Regions from separate parts of the Blautia sp. RTP21359st1_E11_RTP21359_211015 genome, predicted to be linked through region 3. Evidence: riboswitches for the same ligand, from Rfam matches in the RefSeq annotation. Region 3 holds a riboswitch; each other region holds the start of a gene.
The links. Region 3 has a riboswitch for cyclic di-GMP ahead of AB5026_RS11155 (GGDEF domain-containing protein). Riboswitches for the same ligand answer to the same signal wherever they lie in the genome.
Positions count from the first base shown of each region.

Region 1: another riboswitch for cyclic di-GMP. It lies ahead of AB5026_RS02610 (response regulator); the one in region 3 lies ahead of AB5026_RS11155 (GGDEF domain-containing protein).
Region 2: another riboswitch for cyclic di-GMP. It lies ahead of AB5026_RS12890 (hypothetical protein); the one in region 3 lies ahead of AB5026_RS11155 (GGDEF domain-containing protein).

Region 1 is NZ_JBDGAB010000004.1:108,451-111,737, reverse strand. It holds gene AB5026_RS02610 (response regulator) at 1-1,258, opposite strand, end outside; cyclic di-GMP riboswitch class I at 1,491-1,581, opposite strand; gene AB5026_RS02605 (transposase) at 1,871-2,362, opposite strand; partial or broken gene AB5026_RS02600 (hypothetical protein) at 2,563-2,913, opposite strand; gene AB5026_RS02595 (Fic family protein) at 3,192-3,287, opposite strand, start outside.
Region 2 is NZ_JBDGAB010000038.1:1,494-4,780, reverse strand. It holds gene AB5026_RS12890 (hypothetical protein) at 235-1,230, opposite strand; cyclic di-GMP riboswitch class I at 1,391-1,478, opposite strand; gene AB5026_RS12885 (transglutaminase family protein) at 1,608-2,525, shown strand; gene AB5026_RS12880 (type II secretion system F family protein) at 2,547-3,287, shown strand, end outside.
Region 3 is NZ_JBDGAB010000029.1:10,592-13,878, reverse strand. It holds gene AB5026_RS11155 (GGDEF domain-containing protein) at 221-1,270, opposite strand; cyclic di-GMP riboswitch class I at 1,570-1,645, opposite strand; gene AB5026_RS11150 (transporter substrate-binding domain-containing protein) at 1,809-3,287, opposite strand, start outside.

The sequences.
Region 1 (3,287 bases), on a different contig from region 3:
TGCTCTGGATCAGCTGCTCCATGGAAGCATTATCCGCTGCCATCTGCAGATGCCGTGTGCTCTCTACCTTTGCCTCTGTGATATCACGCAGAAAGATCATGGCATATTCTGAATCCTCTATTTCGCCACGTATGACCACATTGCGGACCCATCGTTCTTCTCCATTCAGAGTGATACGGCACTCTAAAGCCAATTCGGTTTCCAGCCCCTTCAGCCTTTCTGCAATATAACCACGGTCGTAAAAAGAGGATACCGCCTTCTTATCTGTCTCCACAACATAGGAATCCACAAAATGCCGGATCAATTCATCCCACGTATGACTCTGTTCAAAGACGGTCATCAGGGACGGTTCAACCTTAAAGGTATCAAAAGTATTCGCTTCCAGATTCACATAATACTCGCACAAATCTGCTTTCGTAAAAGCCCGGTGGAAAGCAGCAGATTTTTGTGCCTGCATGATTTCTTTTTTCTCCCCATCAATGTTAATAAAAATCCCGGCAATCCTGCTGGCAGAACCATCCAGACGGCGTATTACTTCTGCCGATGCCCGAAACCACTGGTATTGATTATCCTTCATTCTCATACGATACTCTACCTGGTATTTTATCTGGTTCGTCTTATCCTTAATTGCCGCCTGAAGCTGCACCATTACTCTTTCTTTATCCTGTGGATGCAGAAGATCTGACCAGGATTCCAGTTTATTCGGAAAGTCCAGGGTGTCATGATAGCCAAGCATTTTTCGGAATTCATGACTCCAGTTTGCATTCACAATCTCACTGTTTTCGTCACAGTCAAAATACCAGAAGCCAGAATAGATAGCCTCATTGAGCAGTGCCAGATTTACATGATCCCAGTTGACCTGTACGGACATAACCCAGATCTGTCTACCCGCCTCATCTGTCGCATCCTCTTTACAAAGCCGTACATTATTCACTGTACCGTCTGCTGCAAGGATCTGTGCTTCCCCTGTTCCATGAAGCTGCAAAAAACGGTCTCGCTCCAGTATATCTTCCTCGTCATAAAAGAAGTTTCTCAATGAGCCTTTTGTCTGTTTCATGAAAGTATCGAATGTATATCCTGTACTATGCAACAGCAGATTACTCACAGACAAAATAGACAGGTTTTGGTCATAAAATCCTGTCATTATACCTACCCCACCATTATTTTCCAGTGTTTTCTGTACGGCCTGTGACATGGCCTGTGTCTGCCCCGTTACAGTCTCACCTAATGAATATATTTTGTCTTCATAATTTTTCATTTTATAAAAGTCCTCTCTCCGTCTTATGCCTTCTTCATCCTGCTTTTATCTGTATACAGAAAACCTGTCCCTGCTAGTTTTGTTACCCATTTTTGCATACAAAAAGGACATCTGCCAAAATCTGCCAGTGTCCCTACTATATTCTTTAAAATCACACATCTATATAGTATAAAAGGTATCGGAATCTCTCCTGTTCAAACATCTTTTCCATATATTATGATGATATGGAAACAGTGGCAACCGGCTGACATGGTCAAGCTTTCTGACTTTAGTCCCTTCTGGCTTTGCGACCCTGCCTTTCAACAGGTTTGCCTTTAAAATAATTTTCATTTTTTCCAAAAATAAAATACCATGTGGTTTTTCTTACGTCAATAATATTTTGGTGGAAAATTTACATATATTTTAACCGAATCAAGTAACTCCCCTGTGGAGGTTACGAAAAGCAATAAGCAGTGGGCGAGGACCTCTCGTAACTAACCTCTCATGTCTACCAGGATCACCATCCTCTGACGAGTCCTAAATTGTCGGGTAGAAACACCTATTACTAGGTATATCCCCCACAGATCCGTACGTGCCCAATTCAGGCATACGGCTCTTCACGACACTTATGCCTCAGATTATCCATATAGGCTCACGGCTGTATACCAGGTCTCTTATTTCGGCATAAATGCCTTCTGGCATGTATGGGATTGAATATCTCCCATCCACAACTAGTTTTGCGATTGTTTTTGGATCTTTTGAATCTGTTTTCTTTGGACTGTTATCATCAAGTTCCTTGATCTTCTTAACCGAGAATGGATTGACCATTACTAATCTTTTCTGATGATCATTTACATACTTCGCAAACGCAAACCAGTAATGACCTGTTGGCTCGCAGCCGATCAGAACTGCAGTCTTTTTATTCTCAGTCTTAAGTGTCTCTGCCCAAAGGTTGAAAGAATTGAACCCTTCCAGATCGTTATGAAAAGGAAAAATACGTTTTGTAAGTTCGCGTCCTCTGTTATCAAAAGCTCTTGCATAATGTATCTGGCTTCCTATATCAACTCCGACAACCATTGTTGAATCTGTTACTTGCTCAATCTTTTCATTCTGTGTATAATTCATTTGGAACCTCCAGTGCTTGATTGTTTTGTTTACATCCGCCAAGATGCAACTCAATCATACCTTGAGGTTCTTTTTTATTCAATTGGCGCTTTTAATGAATTACAGGAATGCTCCTTTCAAGCATATTCAGCACTTATATATTGCTTCCCAAATATTTTAAAGAAAAGCGTACCACTATTTTAATGATACGCTCATCATTATTAAATCACTTCAAAATGCTTCAATGCATCCTTTATTGCTTCAACCTTCTCTGGAGTTGGATGCTTCCTCGGCTGTTTCAATTTCTCTACCGCATTAGGAGCATCGTACATCGGCAAGCCTAAATCTCTCTTTACCTCTGCAATATATGCGGTATGTACTTTGAAGCCGTATTTAGCTTCTATGTACTCCTTTATCATTTTGTAGGTCACTCGTTCTTTGGGCTTATAGCTTTCCGCTCTTTTAGCAATATTATCAAGTGGAACTTTTCCCTCACCCTCGCCAAACTCAACTTTTACGTTGATATGTCCGTCTGGCTTTTTGTGGGAAAGCAGTACTACCGTCTCCACATGCGGTGTCGTTTTTTACTGCTTTAACAGTACGCAAACCCGCATAGTTACTGAGTTTTTACACCCTTTGACAGGTTGCTAATATCTGTAATCATAAGGTTAAGACATGGCGTACAGACCGTTTGATTTTGTAAACGTGTGGCGGGTACGCCGATATTTTGTAACACTTTTATAATACAAAATTATTCTAAATACTGCTACCATATTTGGTAATATATCAGTACGCCGATTTGTTTTGGGCATTTTTGCGAATGGCATTAACACCCTTTCAATGTTCACTTTTATTGAAACCGATATTTTCCTTTTCCATGTCCTGTTACAGGTACGATTACCTCACTATCAACCAACAGTTTTATTAACTTGGAAGCTCTTGATGG
Region 2 (3,287 bases), on a different contig from region 3:
TTAAATCTGATAAATTATATATTTGTTGTTTATGGAATCAGATACAACCTGACATGGCTGCACTTTTTTGAATGAAAGCATGTTTTCAGCTTATGTTTCATTATACACACCTTATAGAGTCTATTGCAAGAAATATTTATCGACATTTTTTTTATACTTTTCTCACAAAAAAGAAAAAAATCTGCCCGGGAGATCTCTTCCCGGACAGATCCAACGTTCCTGTATGCTTCTTTTTTAGCTCCAGAACGGTCCGTATATATCCATGACCCTCTGGATACGTTCATCAGTAATTTTATTCAGAGCCGCCACAATCGCTGCATACGTTTTTGGTCTCTGTCTCTTAAGTGTTGACGGACTTGTTACATACTCAAGCACTGATTCTGCAAAATATTCTGAACTGTTCTGCGTTGCATAGCTTCTGTTAATACCTGTAAATTTGGATTTTTCGCTGTTATAAACTGCGGCAAAATCACTTGTTCTGTCTACGTTTCCCGCAACAAAAGCAAGGAAATGTCCCAGCTCATGGTAGATTGTCTCATTCTCAAAACGAAGGATGATGCTTCTTGAATGTGCGTTAAAGCAGCCTCCGTAGTTAACAGACGGATCGATCGTTACAGTAAATCCAAGCTTCTTGTAGGCTTTGAGCACCCTGCTGTCCATCTTCGGTGCAATGGAAGCAATATTGCTTACTGAATATTTGCTGTCCATGTTGATGCTTTCTACTTTTTTTGTGGAAGCTGCATTCGCTTTGCCGGCAGTAGCTGAAGCCGCCATGACTGTTGTGGTCGTCTGAATGGTTGTAGTTACTTTCCGTGTCTGAACGGCTGTTTTTGATTTCTTTGTGTATTTCTGTGTTGTTGCAGTCTTAACTGTCTTTAATGTTTTTACGGTTGTATTTCTGTTTGTTTTCTTTGTGGTCGTACTCTTCTTATTGGTAGTCGGAAGCTTCTTGGTATAAGTCTTGGTCGCCGCTTTTTTCAGCCTAACTTTTTTTCTGGTTGTCTTGGTATTTGAAGTCGTTTTGGTAGTCACCTTCGGTTTTGAAGCAAGTGGAGTGTCGTCCTCTGTGATGGTAGTCTCCACTACCGGATCTGTAAAATCCGGAAATTCCGGAACCTGTGACGACTGCCAGACATTAAAGCCACCTGCCAGTACAATAACAGCTGCAAGGCATCCTGCTAAAGCTTTTTTCCTGCCTGTAAAAATTTTACGGATATCTGTTCTTTTCATATCATTCACACCTTTCTGAAAGCCGACGTTTCAGTTTCCAACCTAAACCGGATTTTAGGCATCAAAAAAGCCGCTTATTCTAACGAAATAAACGGCCGCATTAACACACAGATTCTTGTTCATAGATGTTATCTGAATACGTCATTAAATCGGAATTTAATGCGGCAACCGGCTGTCATAGTCATCCTTCGGACCTTAGACCCATGGCTTTGCGTCCCTGTCTTTCAACAGGTTTGCCTTTATATATAGAGTATATGTTTTTTTCCCTGAAATGTCAACATTTTCCACTGCATTTTGAGCCCTGCTCCTGTCTTTTTTTCACGGAATCTGCTATACTGTTCAAAAAGAAAGCATGATATAACAGGAGAACGGAAACAATGTCAAAATTTTTACCAGTCCGTCTCTTTTTTGTATGGCTGCTTTTCGGAATCCTGCTGGCAGGCTGTGGAAATTCTCCTTCCTCCGATGAAGAACCTCCGGTATATTCTCCGGCCAGAGTCCTCACCCCGGAGGCCCCCGGCAAAAAAACACTGGGCAGTTCCCCTCTGATCCTGGATATTTCCAATCAGGATCAGGGATATCTGACTGCAGAATCCGATTCCGATGATTCCCGCATGAACATTCAGCTTACTGCTCCCTCCGGTGTGGTCTATTCCTATTTTCTGGAACCTGATGAACAGACGGTACTTCCTTTTTCCGAAGGCTCCGGTGAGTATCTCATCACCTGCTATCAGCAGGTTGATGGAAACCAGTATGCCGCCCTTTACACGGAAACGCTCACAATAAAGCTTCAGAATGAATTTCTTCCGTTTCTATATCCAAACCAGTACGTGGACTTTTCTTCCAAAAGTGAAGCCTGCAAACTGGCAGCCTCTCTTGTCAAAGAAGACATGACCGATATCGACATCCTGAAAACCTTCTATACATATGTTACCAGTCATATTTCCTACGATTATGACAAAGCTGATTCTGTCGAAGCCGGTTATCTTCCTGATGTAGATGATACGTTAAGCACCGGCACGGGGATCTGTTTTGATTACGCTGCACTGACTACTGCAATGCTCCGCAGCCAGGACATTCCCTGCAAGCTTCAGATCGGCTATTCCGGTGATGTAAAGCATGCATGGATCGATGTTTATATCCGTGGCAGAGGCTGGGTGACAAAGGCAGTATCTTTTGACGGCGACACCTGGAAGCTGATGGATCCCACCTTTGACGCCAACAGTGATGGTGATGAAGCGATCCAGGAATATATCGGTGATGAAAGCAATTATACGGTACAGTTCACGCGCTGACCAACTAAAGGAGACCTTATTATGAAAAACAAACTGACAGCCCGGGAATTATCCAGTTTCTGCGGGCAGATGGGAATGCTTCTGCATTCCGGCATATCCACAGCGGAAGGACTTCACATCCTCTGTGACGAAAGCAAGACCGATGCAGACCGGCAGATCCTCACACCCCTGATCCGTTCCGTGGAAGAAAACGGTTCTCTTTCCCGGGCTCTTGACGAATCCGGGATCTTTCCCACATCCATGACCGCCTATGTCCGGACCGGTGAGGAAACCGGCTGCCTGGATGAGATCATGGAAAGTCTCAGTTCCCACTATGAACAGGAGGAAGAAATCTCAGGACAGATACGGTCTGCAGTCACTTACCCGCTGCTCATGCTTGGCATGATGGCTGTTGTGATCCTGGTCCTTCTGATAAAAGTCCTGCCAGTATTTCAACAGGTATTTAACCAGATGGGAATGGAAATGAACGGGGTTTCCCGGGGACTTCTGAATGCAGGTAACGTGATCAGCCGGTATTCCTCTGTTTTTCTGATCCTCGCCGCAGCCCTCATTGGCTGCATCCTGTTTTTCAGTCTTACGGAAAAAGGCCACAGCCTGCTGCGAAAAATGGTCATCCATCTCCCGTTTTTCCGTGAGATCCCGGTTGCCATGGATTACAGTCGTCTGGCCCAGGGCCTTTCCCTGGGGCTTCGGAGCGGACTTTCCCCTGAAACCAGCCTGGAGCTTACAAAGGATCTGATCTCACAGCCGGTGATACTCGAA
Region 3 (3,287 bases):
ATTTTCAAAGCATCCCACACATCCAAAAATGCTTTAAAATCAACACTTTCCAGACTTCACGGTATAAATATATTGCTTTCTTTTTTTACGCAATAACGTGCTTTGACTTGTTTCATCTTATACCAAGAATCCTTTGTTTTCAAGGATTTCCAGTGTTTCTACGCAAAACAATATTTCGTCTGATCGCGTCTATTATCTTTTATCTACTCTGAGCTGAAAGCTAATTATATTTCTTGCATATCTGTTTATTTTTATACATATAAGCATCTGCAGCATCCAATAACATCTGCATTGTACACGACATATCATCGGAGGATAATGCCCATCCGCATGCATAGTCGATTGGTATTTGATTTTCATAACTATTTAATCTGTCTTTTTCTCTGTTCAAGGATTTTAATATTTCCTTAATTTTCGCCTCGCTTGTATGATAAATGACTGCTATAAACTCATCTCCGCCATATCTTCCAACAAAATCCTTTTCTGGAATAACACTGCGCAAAAGCTTTGCGAAATTTATTATTAACTGATCTCCTGCGGAATGTCCCATTGTATCATTTACAGTTTTTAAATTATTTAAATCAAACATTATGCAAGCTGTAGGATCTGTAATTATATCTTTTTTATTAAGAAGATCATTACAGGCATTTTTATTTGGCAGCCCAGTATGGGCATCTATGAATGCTTTCTGTTCCAGCAGTCTGTTTTGCATTGCCATCTGCATTGCCCTTAGAGTCTGCATAATAACCAATATCACCAGACTCAACATATCAAGTGCCGACAAAAGCTCTATAGTACGAATCTTTACAGCGATCTTTTCTGAATAGCTTTCTGCGGAAGAGACAGTTTCATCTGCCATCGAAAAATATATTTCACTCATATTAACAATGTCTGTATTTTCGTATCCCTTGTTTCTTGCTGCTTCAATTTCTGTTTTCAATTTATCCCAGTAATCACTCTGGATTTGCAATTTTTCCTGGTATTCTTCGTCATTGAGTTTTACCAGATCATAATGTCCATCCTGATATCTCAATCCAAGAAGAATATCATCCAAATATTTAATTAATTCTTCATTTTGGTTTCCTGTAATTTCTAATTTTACTTCACGCTGTGTAGCTCCACGTACCAGACCTGCATAATTTATTACGCGTGCTGTCCCCTGCAGCCTACTAATCTGAATCATCATAAAAATAATAAGAACTACTAATATCAATATAAGGAAACTCTGTATAATACCTATTATATTTTTACTTTTCTTGTTTGTCTGCATTTCACAATTTATCCCAAACCTTAAATAATATTCATTTACTTTCCTACAGGAAATCAAATGACAGACTTTTGGTCAGCGAACTTTCATTAAGAATATTAATCTTTGAAGATGGAATGACAGTTGCAGCAGTTTTCTTGTTGCTTTATAACTTCCGCTAACATCAACAGCAGCTTATCAATCCACTCATGTCATTGATGTTTGGATCATAAACTGTCTGTGTACAAATATCGGGAAGATCATCTCCTGTTGATAAATCATTCCTCAAAAAAAGCACTGCCAACCAGACAGTGCACCTCATTTTATGCAACTGGCTGCCATTTTACAGGCCCTGTAGCTTTGCGTCCCAGACTTTCATCTGGTTTGCCGATTTCCTTATTATAGCTTTTACACGTATACAAAAAAACTGGTTTTATTATACTATAGTGCTCTACTATATACAAGAAAAACATTACCGTTTTAACGTCCAAAAATAAAAAAAGAACAGCCGATATATATATCGAACTGTTCTCCCACTTCCGAAATCCACGCAGCATTGACATTACCGTTCTATATATTTTGTGATGACAGATATTAAAATCCTCATATCAACCGGCTTCGCCACATGGTCATCCATTCCGGCATGCAAAGCAGCCTGTACATCCTCTGCAAATGCATTTGCTGTCATTGCAATAATAGGGATCTCCTTTCCGTCTGGACGCTCCGACAGATTTCTGATAGCTTTTGTCGTTTCATAGCCATTCATTTCCGGCATCATGATATCCATCAAAATCAGATCAAAGGTCCCCGGAGCTGTATTGCAAAACTGTGCCAAGGCAGATTTTCCATCGGCAGTCCTAGTTACGATCATCCCTTGTTCTTCCAGCAAAGCTGCTGCTATCTCTGCATTTAAATCATTGTCCTCTGCCAAAAGGACATGCAGACCATGTAAATCCATATCTTTCCTTAACTTTTCTTCCTTTTCAGACAGTATCTGTTCTGCTATAAGCAGGGGAATTTCTACCGTAAATGTTGAGCCAATACCCTTTCTGCTGCTGACCTCAATTTTTCCACCCATAAGATCTACATACTGTTTGGCAATGGCCATTCCCAGTCCGGCTCCCTTATAGCTGGTTCTTGCCCCACCATTTTCCTGACTGAACTCATCAAATATTCTGGTCTGGAACTCCTCACTCATACCAATTCCGGTATCTGATATACGATAGCGTACAATTATATGATTCTCATCATTACCCGGAGCGTTTTCTGCAGCGAATGAAATGGTGCCTCCGTCTTTTGTAAATTTGACTGCATTACTGATAATGTTGAGCAATACTTCCCTGATTCTGAGTTCATCTACCATCACATAAGGAGTTTTTAGTTTTTCTCTTGAAACATACAAATTAAGGTCACGATTTTCCATATATCCCTTTGCGATCGACAAAACAGTATTTATCATATCCCTGAGATCTGTCGGTACCGGTTTATATTCCAGTTTACCACTTTCAATGCGGCTGATATCCAACACATCGTTGATCAGTGTCATCAGATATTCTGAACTCTGCCTGATCTTTTTCAGACAATTCTCCACCTCTTTGTCCGGTTTCCTCTTCATGGCAATATCTGTAAATCCAACAATTGCATTCATTGGTGTCCTGAGATCATGAGACATATGGTTCAGGAATGTCGTTTTTGCAATATTCGCCGCATTTGCATTCTGTGCTTCTTTCAGGGCTTCCATCTGTTTTTTTCTACTCACGGAAAGAGAATAAACCAGAAGAAGCAGTACAAAAATAATCACAAACGAAACTCCGATAACTAAGCCTGCATGCTCAGCAAGGATATCCTTCAAGGTCATTTCCTTTTCTGAAACAGAATTCTGTGCAAGGACAACACCATTTAAAACATTGGATGACTGCTCAATTGCTTTATTGATAATGGTAGCTGCTCTTCTGTTTTCTCTCGTCGTGAACATTCCTAATTCCTGCCGTTTTGCCATCTCTGCAAATGACAGACTTTGGGTCAGTGGACTTTCATTAAG